Regions from separate parts of the Gilliamella sp. B3023 genome, predicted to be linked through region 2. Evidence: riboswitches for the same ligand, from Rfam matches in the RefSeq annotation. Region 2 holds a riboswitch; each other region holds the start of a gene.
The links. A riboswitch is a leader RNA that binds a small molecule or an ion and turns the genes downstream of it on or off. The one in region 2 is predicted to bind thiamine pyrophosphate.
Positions count from the first base shown of each region.

Region 1: another riboswitch for thiamine pyrophosphate. It lies ahead of thiB (thiamine ABC transporter substrate binding subunit); the one in region 2 lies ahead of thiM (hydroxyethylthiazole kinase).
Region 3: another riboswitch for thiamine pyrophosphate. It lies ahead of tenA (thiaminase II); the one in region 2 lies ahead of thiM (hydroxyethylthiazole kinase).

Region 1 is NZ_JAFNNH010000030.1:2,110-5,398, forward strand. Features, by position in the region: gene thiP (thiamine/thiamine pyrophosphate ABC transporter permease) at 1-434, opposite strand, end outside; gene thiB (thiamine ABC transporter substrate binding subunit) at 448-1,446, opposite strand; TPP riboswitch at 1,487-1,595, opposite strand; gene argS (arginine--tRNA ligase) at 2,112-3,289, shown strand, end outside.
Region 2 is NZ_JAFNNH010000003.1:156,917-160,205, forward strand. Features, by position in the region: gene thiD (bifunctional hydroxymethylpyrimidine kinase/phosphomethylpyrimidine kinase) at 1-440, opposite strand, end outside; gene thiE (thiamine phosphate synthase) at 452-1,093, opposite strand; gene thiM (hydroxyethylthiazole kinase) at 1,093-1,878, opposite strand; TPP riboswitch at 1,931-2,032, opposite strand; gene trkA (Trk system potassium transporter TrkA) at 2,087-3,289, opposite strand, start outside.
Region 3 is NZ_JAFNNH010000021.1:42,867-46,155, reverse strand. Features, by position in the region: gene asnA (aspartate--ammonia ligase) at 108-1,100, shown strand; gene tenA (thiaminase II) at 1,147-1,791, opposite strand; TPP riboswitch at 1,843-1,931, opposite strand; gene J3U16_RS10875 (DUF1161 domain-containing protein) at 1,968-2,372, opposite strand; gene J3U16_RS10870 (hypothetical protein) at 2,508-2,741, opposite strand; gene J3U16_RS10865 (SemiSWEET family transporter) at 3,144-3,289, opposite strand, start outside.

The DNA.
Region 1 (3,289 bases), on a different contig from region 2:
AAATTCAAAAAAACATGCGCCAACAAAATACCTTGCAAGCCATAAATAGGAAATGAAAATGGGATATGCAGTACTTGGCAAATGTAAGCCAGTAAACCTTGTTGCCCATATACCGACAACAACCCTGTCACAACCACTAAAGCGGGTAAAATGAAGGTAATTGGCATTATTTTTATCAGTAACTTTTTACCTTTAAAATCAATAAAGGAGAGCGCCTTAGCCATTAATATTGCTGATGCCAGCGAAAGTATTGTCGATAACAAAGCTTGATAAAAAGTGATCCAAACAATATGAAGCACATAACTATCAAGATAAATCGTCAAATTTCCTGACTCTAAGGCAAATCGCCAAATAGCAATAAGCGCCGAGCTTAAGATAATGAGTATTAAGCTCGCTGCACTCATTCCGGGTAATAACGATTTAAATTTCAACATTGGCGATACGGATCTATTTACTAATTGCCGATTGCCATTCTCGAATCCAAGCTTTTTGATGTTTTTCAATCTCTGCTGGCTCAAATTCTAACGATTTATTGACCGAATTAATTTGCGCAAAGGCATTAGGTAGATCCGTTTTGATAATCGGATACATCACATTTTTCTCAGCAAATTGGTGTTGGACTTCAGGTGTCAGCAAATAACGTAAAAATTGGCGCGCTAGGTCAATTTCTTGACTGTATTTAATAATTCCGGCTACTTCAACTTGACGATAGTGCCCTTCATCAAAAATAGCTGCTTCGTAGTGATGCTCGTTTTCATTAATGATATGTGCCACTGGCGATGTACTGTAACTAAGTACAAAATCCGCTTCGCCTTTTAAAAACATACCATAAGCTTCGCTCCAACCTTTGGTGACCGTCACCGTGTTTTTAGCGATTTGTTGCCACGCTTCGGCTGCTTTATCACCATAAACTTTTTTTACCCAAAATAGTAAACCGAGTCCTGGTGTACTGGTTCTTGGATCTTGGTAGATGATTTTCCAACCGGCTTTATTTTCGACCAATTCATGTAAAGAATGAGGTGGATTTTTGACTTTGTTATTATTGTAGATAAAAGCAAAATAACCAAAATCATAAGGCATAAAACTATCATCCCACCAATTGGTGTTAAGATTGTCGGGTTTAGCGATTTGATGAGGAATAAGAATATTCGCTTGTTTGGCTTGCTCTAATAGGTTGTTATCTAACCCTAAAATAACATCCGCATTCGTTTTATCGCCTTCAAGACGAATACGATTTAAAACCGACACACCATCACCTAATGTCACAACCTCAAGTTGGCAATTGCATTGGGCTTCAAACCCTTTTTTGATAGCCTCACCGGGTCCCCATTGTGACATAAAGGAATTATAGCTATAAACCGTCAAAGTAGGCAGTTCTGCATTGGCTAATGGGTTAAAAAGTGAAAATAGAAAAATAACAGGTAGTAAAAAGTTTTTACAAAACATTTTGCCTCCAAAGAAATAGGTAAAAGACAAAAGGTTTGAGCAGATATAATAACTCAAATCCCTCCGCTGGCATTATCCAGTTCAGGTTCGACGAGTTATGTCAGTCAATCTGACACTCTCAGCCCACTAGGGCACCCCGTTGAGAACGACATTAGTTTAGAGGGTGAAGGTATAATTGTAAATAGTTACCTTCAACGGTTGCCTGCAAACTTATCTATGATTTTGGAAGAGAGTAACTGCGCTTGATCAAACTGATAGCTTTATAAAATTTCGGCTTAGCCCCATTTGTAATCGGAAAATCGATTTCTTGCTTATTTAAGGGGGGAGTGAGTTTTGCATATTCATCCAAAAAGATATTTTCACCATAATTATCATACTATTTTGTCAATTGTGAATCTGAGTTGTTGCAGATGGCCTTGAGCAAACACCAACGTTGAAAAGAGCAAAAGGATATTGATAATCAGGTAGTTAAATAAATTTCGGCACCTGTTTTCTCTTTATTTTTTTATCTATTTTATAATTAAGTTAATAAATTACATCTAAATAAAAAAATTTTGTTTATAAAAGAATCAGCTATTTACTTGTCCTTAACTAATCCCACAGTGACAATTTATCAATTTATCAGTATTATATTGGGCATTTTATTTTAATCGATTAGGTTCAGTGTGAATATTCAACAACTATTAACACAACGTGTTTCTCAAGCAATGATTATGGCGGGTGCTGATAAAAACTGCGACGCTTTAATCAAGCAATCAGCTAAAGCCCAATTTGGTGATTACCAAGCAAATGGTATCATGTCTACCGCTAAAAAATTGGGAATGCCACCACGAGCATTAGCTGAAAAAGTTTTACAACATCTTGATATTGATGATATTGCCGATAAAATCGAGATCGCCGGTCCTGGTTTTATTAATATCTTTTTAAAAGATAGTTGGATTGCTGAACAAAACGAAGTCGCGCTAAATAGTGATAAACTGAATATTACTTTACCAGCCAAACCACAAACTATTGTGGTTGATTACTCTGCACCAAACGTAGCAAAAGAGATGCACGTCGGCCATTTACGCTCAACTATTATTGGTGATGCTAGTGTCCGAGTATTAAGCTTTCTTGGTCATAATGTTATCCGAGCCAACCATGTTGGAGATTGGGGAACCCAATTTGGGATGTTAATCGCCTATCTTGAAAAAATGGAAAACGAACATGCCAATGACATGGAACTTTCAGATTTAGAATCGTTCTATCGCGCAGCAAAAAAACATTACGACGAAGACGAAGCCTTTGCCGAAAAAGCCCGTAATTATGTCGTAAAACTTCAAGGTGGTGACCAATATTGTCGTGAAATGTGGCGAAAACTGGTGGATATCACCATGACACAAAACATTGCCACATATAAACGCCTTAATGTCACCTTATCGGTTGAAGATACAATGGGCGAAAGCATCTATAACAGTATGCTACCAGGCATTGTTGCCGATCTAAAACAGAAAAAATTAGCGGTTGAAAGTGACGGTGCCATCGTCGTATTTCTAGATGAATATAAAAATAAAGAAGGCGAACCAATGGGCGTTATTATCCAAAAACGTGATGGTGGCTATCTTTATGCAACAACCGACATTGCCTGTGTAAAATATCGTTACGAAACACTTCATGCTGAACGTATTTTATATTATACCGATTCACGTCAACACCAACATCTAGAACAAGTTTGGGATATCGTACATAAAGCGAAATATGTACCAGAATCCTTAAAACTTGAACACCACATGTTTGGAATGATGTTAGGTAAAGACGGCAAGCCGTTTAAGACTCGCTCAGGTGATACCGTAAAATTAAACGA
Region 2 (3,289 bases):
TCAAGTAATGCTGCTGCTTCTGGAAGGTTAGGGGTGATGATGGTGGCGAATGGTAATAGCAATTCTCGAATAGCGGTAATGGCATCATTTCTCAATAAAGGATGCCCCCCTTTGGCTATCATTACCGTATCAAGAACAATATTGGCAATAGGATTATTGCTTAATAAATGATTAACCGTGGTTACAATCTCTTTATTCATCAGCATACCGATTTTAACGCTATCAATATGGATATCTTGATAAAGTGTGTTAAATTGAGCCTCAACAAATTCGGGTGGCACTGGGTATATGCTATTAACACCTTGTGTACTTTGTGCGGTTAAAGCAGTAATGACTGACATCCCATAAGCGCCAAGCGCTGAAAAGGCCTTTAAATCGGCCTGAATACCTGCACCGCCACTAGGATCGCTACCAGCTATAGTTAATGAAATTGTTGTCATGGTTTAGTTTCCTATCTTGCTTGTCTTATTTTTCTTATTAAATCAGATGTTGCATTAGCAATATCTCCTTGCCCGCAAATTGCGGATACAACGGCAATACCTTCAATGCCAGTTTGAATCACTTCAGTTAAATTGTTTACACCGATACCACCTATCGCAACGGCAGGGCATTGTTTTGCTTTAACAAGTTCAGTCAATTGGGCGATGCCTATTGCTTCTGCTGCATCTTTTTTGGTGGGGGTTGGATAGATAGGGCCAATACCTAGATAATCGACTAGTTGCCAAGGAACGCGCTCAAGTTGCGAATAATTAGAGACTGAAAGCCCTATCCATTTATCTTCTCCAATTAATCGTCGTGCAACTTCGACAGGTAGATCGCTTTGTCCAACATGAACACCATCGGCATCGACAGCTAAAGCTATATCAATATGATCATTAATCAATAGTGGAACTTGAGTGTCGATTAATACTTCTTTTAAAGCTTGGGCGGCTTTATACCAATTTTTACCTGAATATTCTTGTTCTGAACGTAATTGAACGGCAGTAACACCATTTTCAACTGCAAACTTAGTGGTATTAACCATACCATTTATGCCATCACAAAGTACTGGGTCAAGTACTAAATAGAGTGTTAAATCAAGTTGCTTCTTCATCAAAAATCCTTATTTGTGGTGAAAAGAGAAAGTTGGTCAATAATTGACATAGCAAAAGTACCTAGCCCTTGCTGTTTATTAGCGAGTTCACCCGCTTTTTTCATCATAAAGCAGGCTGAAGCAGTAGCCTTTAAATGATCTTCAGAACTTGCAATCAATGCAGCTACAATCGCAGATAATGAACAACCAGTACCAGTTACTTGTGTTAGCGCGATATCACCCCCAACAATGCTATAAACCTGCTCACCATCTGTGACATAATCGGTCTCACCTGTTATTGCAACAATGGTTTGATATTTCTTGGCTAATAGCATTGCCGCATCTAATGCAGAATCAGTAGAATCCAGCCCATCAGGCCCTTTTGATGATGATTGTTGACCACTTAATGCTAGAATTTCTGAAGCATTTCCTCGAATAACTGTCGGTTTAAATGTTAATAATTGCTTAGCAATTTCAGTACGATATTTCAATGCTGCTCCAACTGCGACAGGATCTAATACCCAAGGAGTTTGATTAGCTTTTGCGGCGGCTAGTAACATGCTTTTAGCGCTATGACTATTGATCGTACCAATATTAATTAACAAACCATTTGCAATGGCAACAAAGTCCTCAACTTCTTGCTCAGCTACCACCATCGCTGGTGAAGCCCCAATCGCCAAAAGAACGTTAGCGGTGTAATTTTGTACCACATCATTGGTAATACAATGGATTAAAGGTCGCTTCTGATGAACTTGCTCAATAAAAGGAATGGCATCTTGATTTGAAAATAATTTAATGACCGACATATTCTTTCCTTATCTAATAAATAATATTAAGGGAAGAATGTGTCAAAAGCGGTAATTAAGACAGAGACTTCCCTACGCTGGCATGATCCAGATCAGGTTCAACGGGTAAATTCTCAGTTTTTTGCTCTAACAAAAAACACCCCGAGTCTAAATAACAAATTTGGATAAAATTGAATCTATTATGAACTGAGTTTAAAAATTAAACAAGTTATTGTAATAATCTTTCTATATCACTAATGGCGCGTCTATCCGGTAAGAAAATTATTAAATGATCGCCATCTTCAATCATTAAATCCGTATTTACTATAATTACATCTTCACCACGAACCACGGCACCAATCGTAGCACCTGAAGGTAATTTTAAACTGTTGATATTTTTACCGACTAATTTTGAATTTTCGGCTTCACCACGAGCAACTACTTCGACAATTTCTGATTCACCTTGGCGTAATGAGACAACTTTAACTACACCTGTTTGCCTAACATGGCTTAGTAGTTCTGAAATAGTGGCATGTTGTGGTGAAATCGCGATATCAATAACACTATCGTTAATCAATTCTAAGTAGGCTTGTCGCTGGATAAGAACGATGACTTTTTTTGCCCCCATTCTTTTTGCCAGCATAGATGACATAATATTGGCTTCATCATCGCTAGTGACCGCCACAAACAGATCGGTTAACTCGACTTGCTCTTGCGATAATAATTCTTGGTCTGATGATTCACCATGTAACACGGTGGTATTAACTAACTGCTCAGCTATTAATTCAGCTTTTTCTGCATTACGTTCAATCAACTTAACTTGATAATCATTCTCTAAACGTTTAGCTAAAGCAATGGCAACGCCACCACCACCGCTAATAATAATACGTTTATAAGGTTTTTCTAGCCTTTGTAGTTCACTGGTTACTGCTTTAATGTTGAGGGGAGGGGTAATAAAATAAACCATGTCTCCAGCTTCAATTAAAGTCGAACCTATTGGACGAATAAAACGATTTTGACGATAAATAGCAACAACACGCGCTTCGACATGTGGTAAATGCTCTTTAAGTTCGGACAGTTCGCTCCCCACTAACGCACCACCGTAATAAGCGGTTACAGCAACCAAACAGACACGATTATCATAAAACGAAGCAAACTGTAGAGCACCAGGATATTGAACTAATTGGCTAATATGATTTGTAATTAAGTTTTCAGGAGCAATAATATGATCGATGTTGATACAATCTTTATTGAAGAATGGGTATCTTTCATCGTTATATTCAGGAGCACGGATTCTAGCAACTTTTTGTGGAATATTAAACATCACATGCCCAATCTGACAAGCCATCATATTTACTTCATCAGAATTGGTAACGGCAACTAACATATCGGCTGATTCCGCGCCAGCACTCTCTAATACTTGTGGGTAAGA
Region 3 (3,289 bases), on a different contig from region 2:
TATAGTGCTTAGTGCTTTATAAAAAGTCCGAATCTGTTCTAACTTGCATATTTCAGTTTTCTAGTTTAATTTATCGTCACTAACCCATTCACTTTTTGAGATGAGACATGACGATATCATTTAAAGAGCAGCAACAACGGATCAATTTTGTTAAACAATTTTTTGCTGAGCAATTAGCTAATAATTTATCACTAATTGAAGTTCAAGCCCCACTTTTGAGTCAAATTGGTGATGGTGTTCAGGATAATTTATCTGGGACTGAGAAGGCGGTTCAGGTTAATATTAAGAGTATTCCTGATGCGCAATTTGAAGTGGTTCATTCACTCGCTAAATGGAAACGCAAAATATTGAGCCAACATAATTTTCCAGTTGGTGAAGGTATTTATACCAATATGAAAGCACTTCGCCCTGATGAAGATAAGCTCTCCCCTATTCATTCTGTTTATGTCGATCAATGGGATTGGGAAAAAGTAATTCGTCCTGAAGATCGCAATCTTGCTTATTTAAAACAGACGGTAGAGAAGATTTATAGTGCTATTAAGGCTACAGAAAAAGTGGTTTCAGAAAAATATCATCTTTCTTGTTTTTTACCAGAGTCGATCACTTTTATGGATAGTGAGCAGTTATTGAAACGTTATCCTAATTTGTCACCAAAAGAGCGCGAAAACGCGATTACTAAAGACTTAGGCGCAGTATTTTTAATCGGTATTGGCGGTGATTTGTCAAATAAAGAAAAACACGATGTGCGCGCCCCTGATTATGATGATTGGAGTAGCGATAATGAGATGGGTTCTAAAGGATTAAATGGTGATATTTTAGTTTGGAATCCAGTTTTAAATAGTGGTTTTGAAATTTCGTCAATGGGTATTCGCGTCGATCCTGAGACGTTAAAGCGTCAATTAAAATTAACCAATAATGAAGATCGTCTGCAATATGCTTGGCATAAGGCATTAGCTAATGGTGATTTTTTACAGACAATTGGTGGCGGAATTGGACAATCTCGACTAACTATGTTGCTTTTACAACAACATCATATTGGGCAAGTCCAAGCAAGTGTTTGGGATGATGTAACCAAGCAAAACTATCAACAACTTTTATAATTCATGCTCAGCATGTTTTATCTAAAATGGTAAAACATGCTGTTTACTAGTCACTTTTATCCAATGCCATTTGCCAAAAATTTATTTCCAATTGCGTCGCTTGCTTAAATATTTGGCTTAATTGTTTAAATCGGTTTTCACTAATATTAAGTAATTGTTGTTCTATCCAAGCAATTTCTTTTTGTACTGCTTGTTGGAACTCCTTACTGGCATACATCTCAATCCAAGAGTGATATGGGTTGTTTTCGTTCCAACCTTGAATCCAATTAGCAATCATGCCATACCCAATTAAACAGGGCGCCATTGCTATGTGTATATCTAATATATCGCCGTGTAATCCAATATCAAGCACATAACGTGTATAATCGCTATTGGCTTTGGCTTCCTTTAATGTGCTTAGTTCATATTCAGATATGTGCCATTTTTTGCAATATTCAATATGCAGATCGAGTTCAACTTCAACAATGGTTTTTAAACTCTCTAATGATTGCCGAATTTGAGCAATGTCGTGACTTTTATATACTGCAAGTCCCCAAGCTCGGGAAAAGTTGATTAAAAAAAGATAATCTTGTTTAAGGTAGTATTGAAAGCAGGTTAAGTCTAATGTGCCTTTTCCTAATTGTTGAACAAAATCATGTTGAATGTAGTGTTTCCACTCGCTTGATTCAATCAGTGAGTTAAATGATGGCATAATGACTCCTTTTTGATAAATTCGCTATAAGGAGTTAAACAGATTTCTATAATAGACGTGTTTTAAACTCCCTTCGTCGGTATTAACCGAATCAGGTTCAACGGGTATAATCTCAGCCTATAGCACCCCGGTTAAACAAATTATAAAATTTATAAAATGGTTACTTAAATTTCTGTTTATTCTGCTTTTTGTTCAGTTTCCTGAGATTCTGTAGAAGTCGGCTCTGGAGTTTGAACTTTTTCTACTGGTGCCGAAGCTGGCGTTTGAACTGGAGCGTTACTAGGGCTGTCGCTCTCGACGGGTTGTGGTGTGATTTCAACAGGTGTTTCAGGCTCATCTTTAACTGATTTTGATGATGGTGTACGAATATAAACAATGCTTTGTTTACCTCGATCACATGATCCAACGATTTTACCTTCAATATTTTGTTCACCTTGAGGAACAAGTTTTAATTGGAAGCTATTTTCATTAACACCGTTATTTTTAATTTTTTCGGCGATATTTGCACTAATTTCGTCACAATTGGACGCAGATGCAATAACTGGGAGACCTAATAATAAAACTACTGCTAACTTTTTCATGATCTTTCCTTAAGATTATCGAGTAACTGATGCATTATAAAACGATTGTTTAAACTGTCCATATCGTTTTGAATAACGCTGCAAATAAATTTTATCAATAGATTTGAAAAAGCTAGCTTAGTATAGATTTTTTAGTTAATTCTGCTCTTGGTGTTGGTTTTCGAGTAATTTTAATTTATCTAGAACCCATGAGCGAATATCGGATAATTCGGCTTCAGATAATTGATTTACAAAGTCTCTTTTTGCGTGGAGTTGTTTGCGATCTTCTTCAGTCAAAACCACACCTTTTAAATTTAATAATACCTCTTTACGGTACATTGAGTAGATAAAATCTTTTATCAAATCATCGGAAAGATTAATATCAGCCATGGTGATTTCCTTATTTTATAAAACTCATTTGTTAATCATCAAATTTAGTTAATCTTTATATAAATAACATTCTGATAGATTTTAAAGATGAATCCAGCCTAAAAAATAGGCTGACTTTTACTATAGTCTAATCACTATTAGATAACAATAGTAAATCGATAAATTAAATTAATTGATTAAATTATTCACTTTATTATTTGATAAGTATTTAACAAACCTGTTGATAACTCAATAACAATATAATAATTAATAAGTTATATGCAAGGTTAATTTTTAATCTTCTCTGATTTCTCAATTTTTGAGTAACCATTATCTAGCCTATTTCACAAAAATTGTGATTATAAAAAAATACAGCATATATTATGCTGTATAAAGAAAATATAAGGGAGTTAAAACAAGAATTTATAAAGCAGTAATAAACGCGGTTAAACCAAATAATACTCCTGGAAAATTAGCTATTGCAATTGGCCAATCCTTTTTTTGTCGTAATAAGCCATAACAGACCCATAATGAGCAGTTAATTGCTGCCGCTAAAGGTTGAGTTGGAT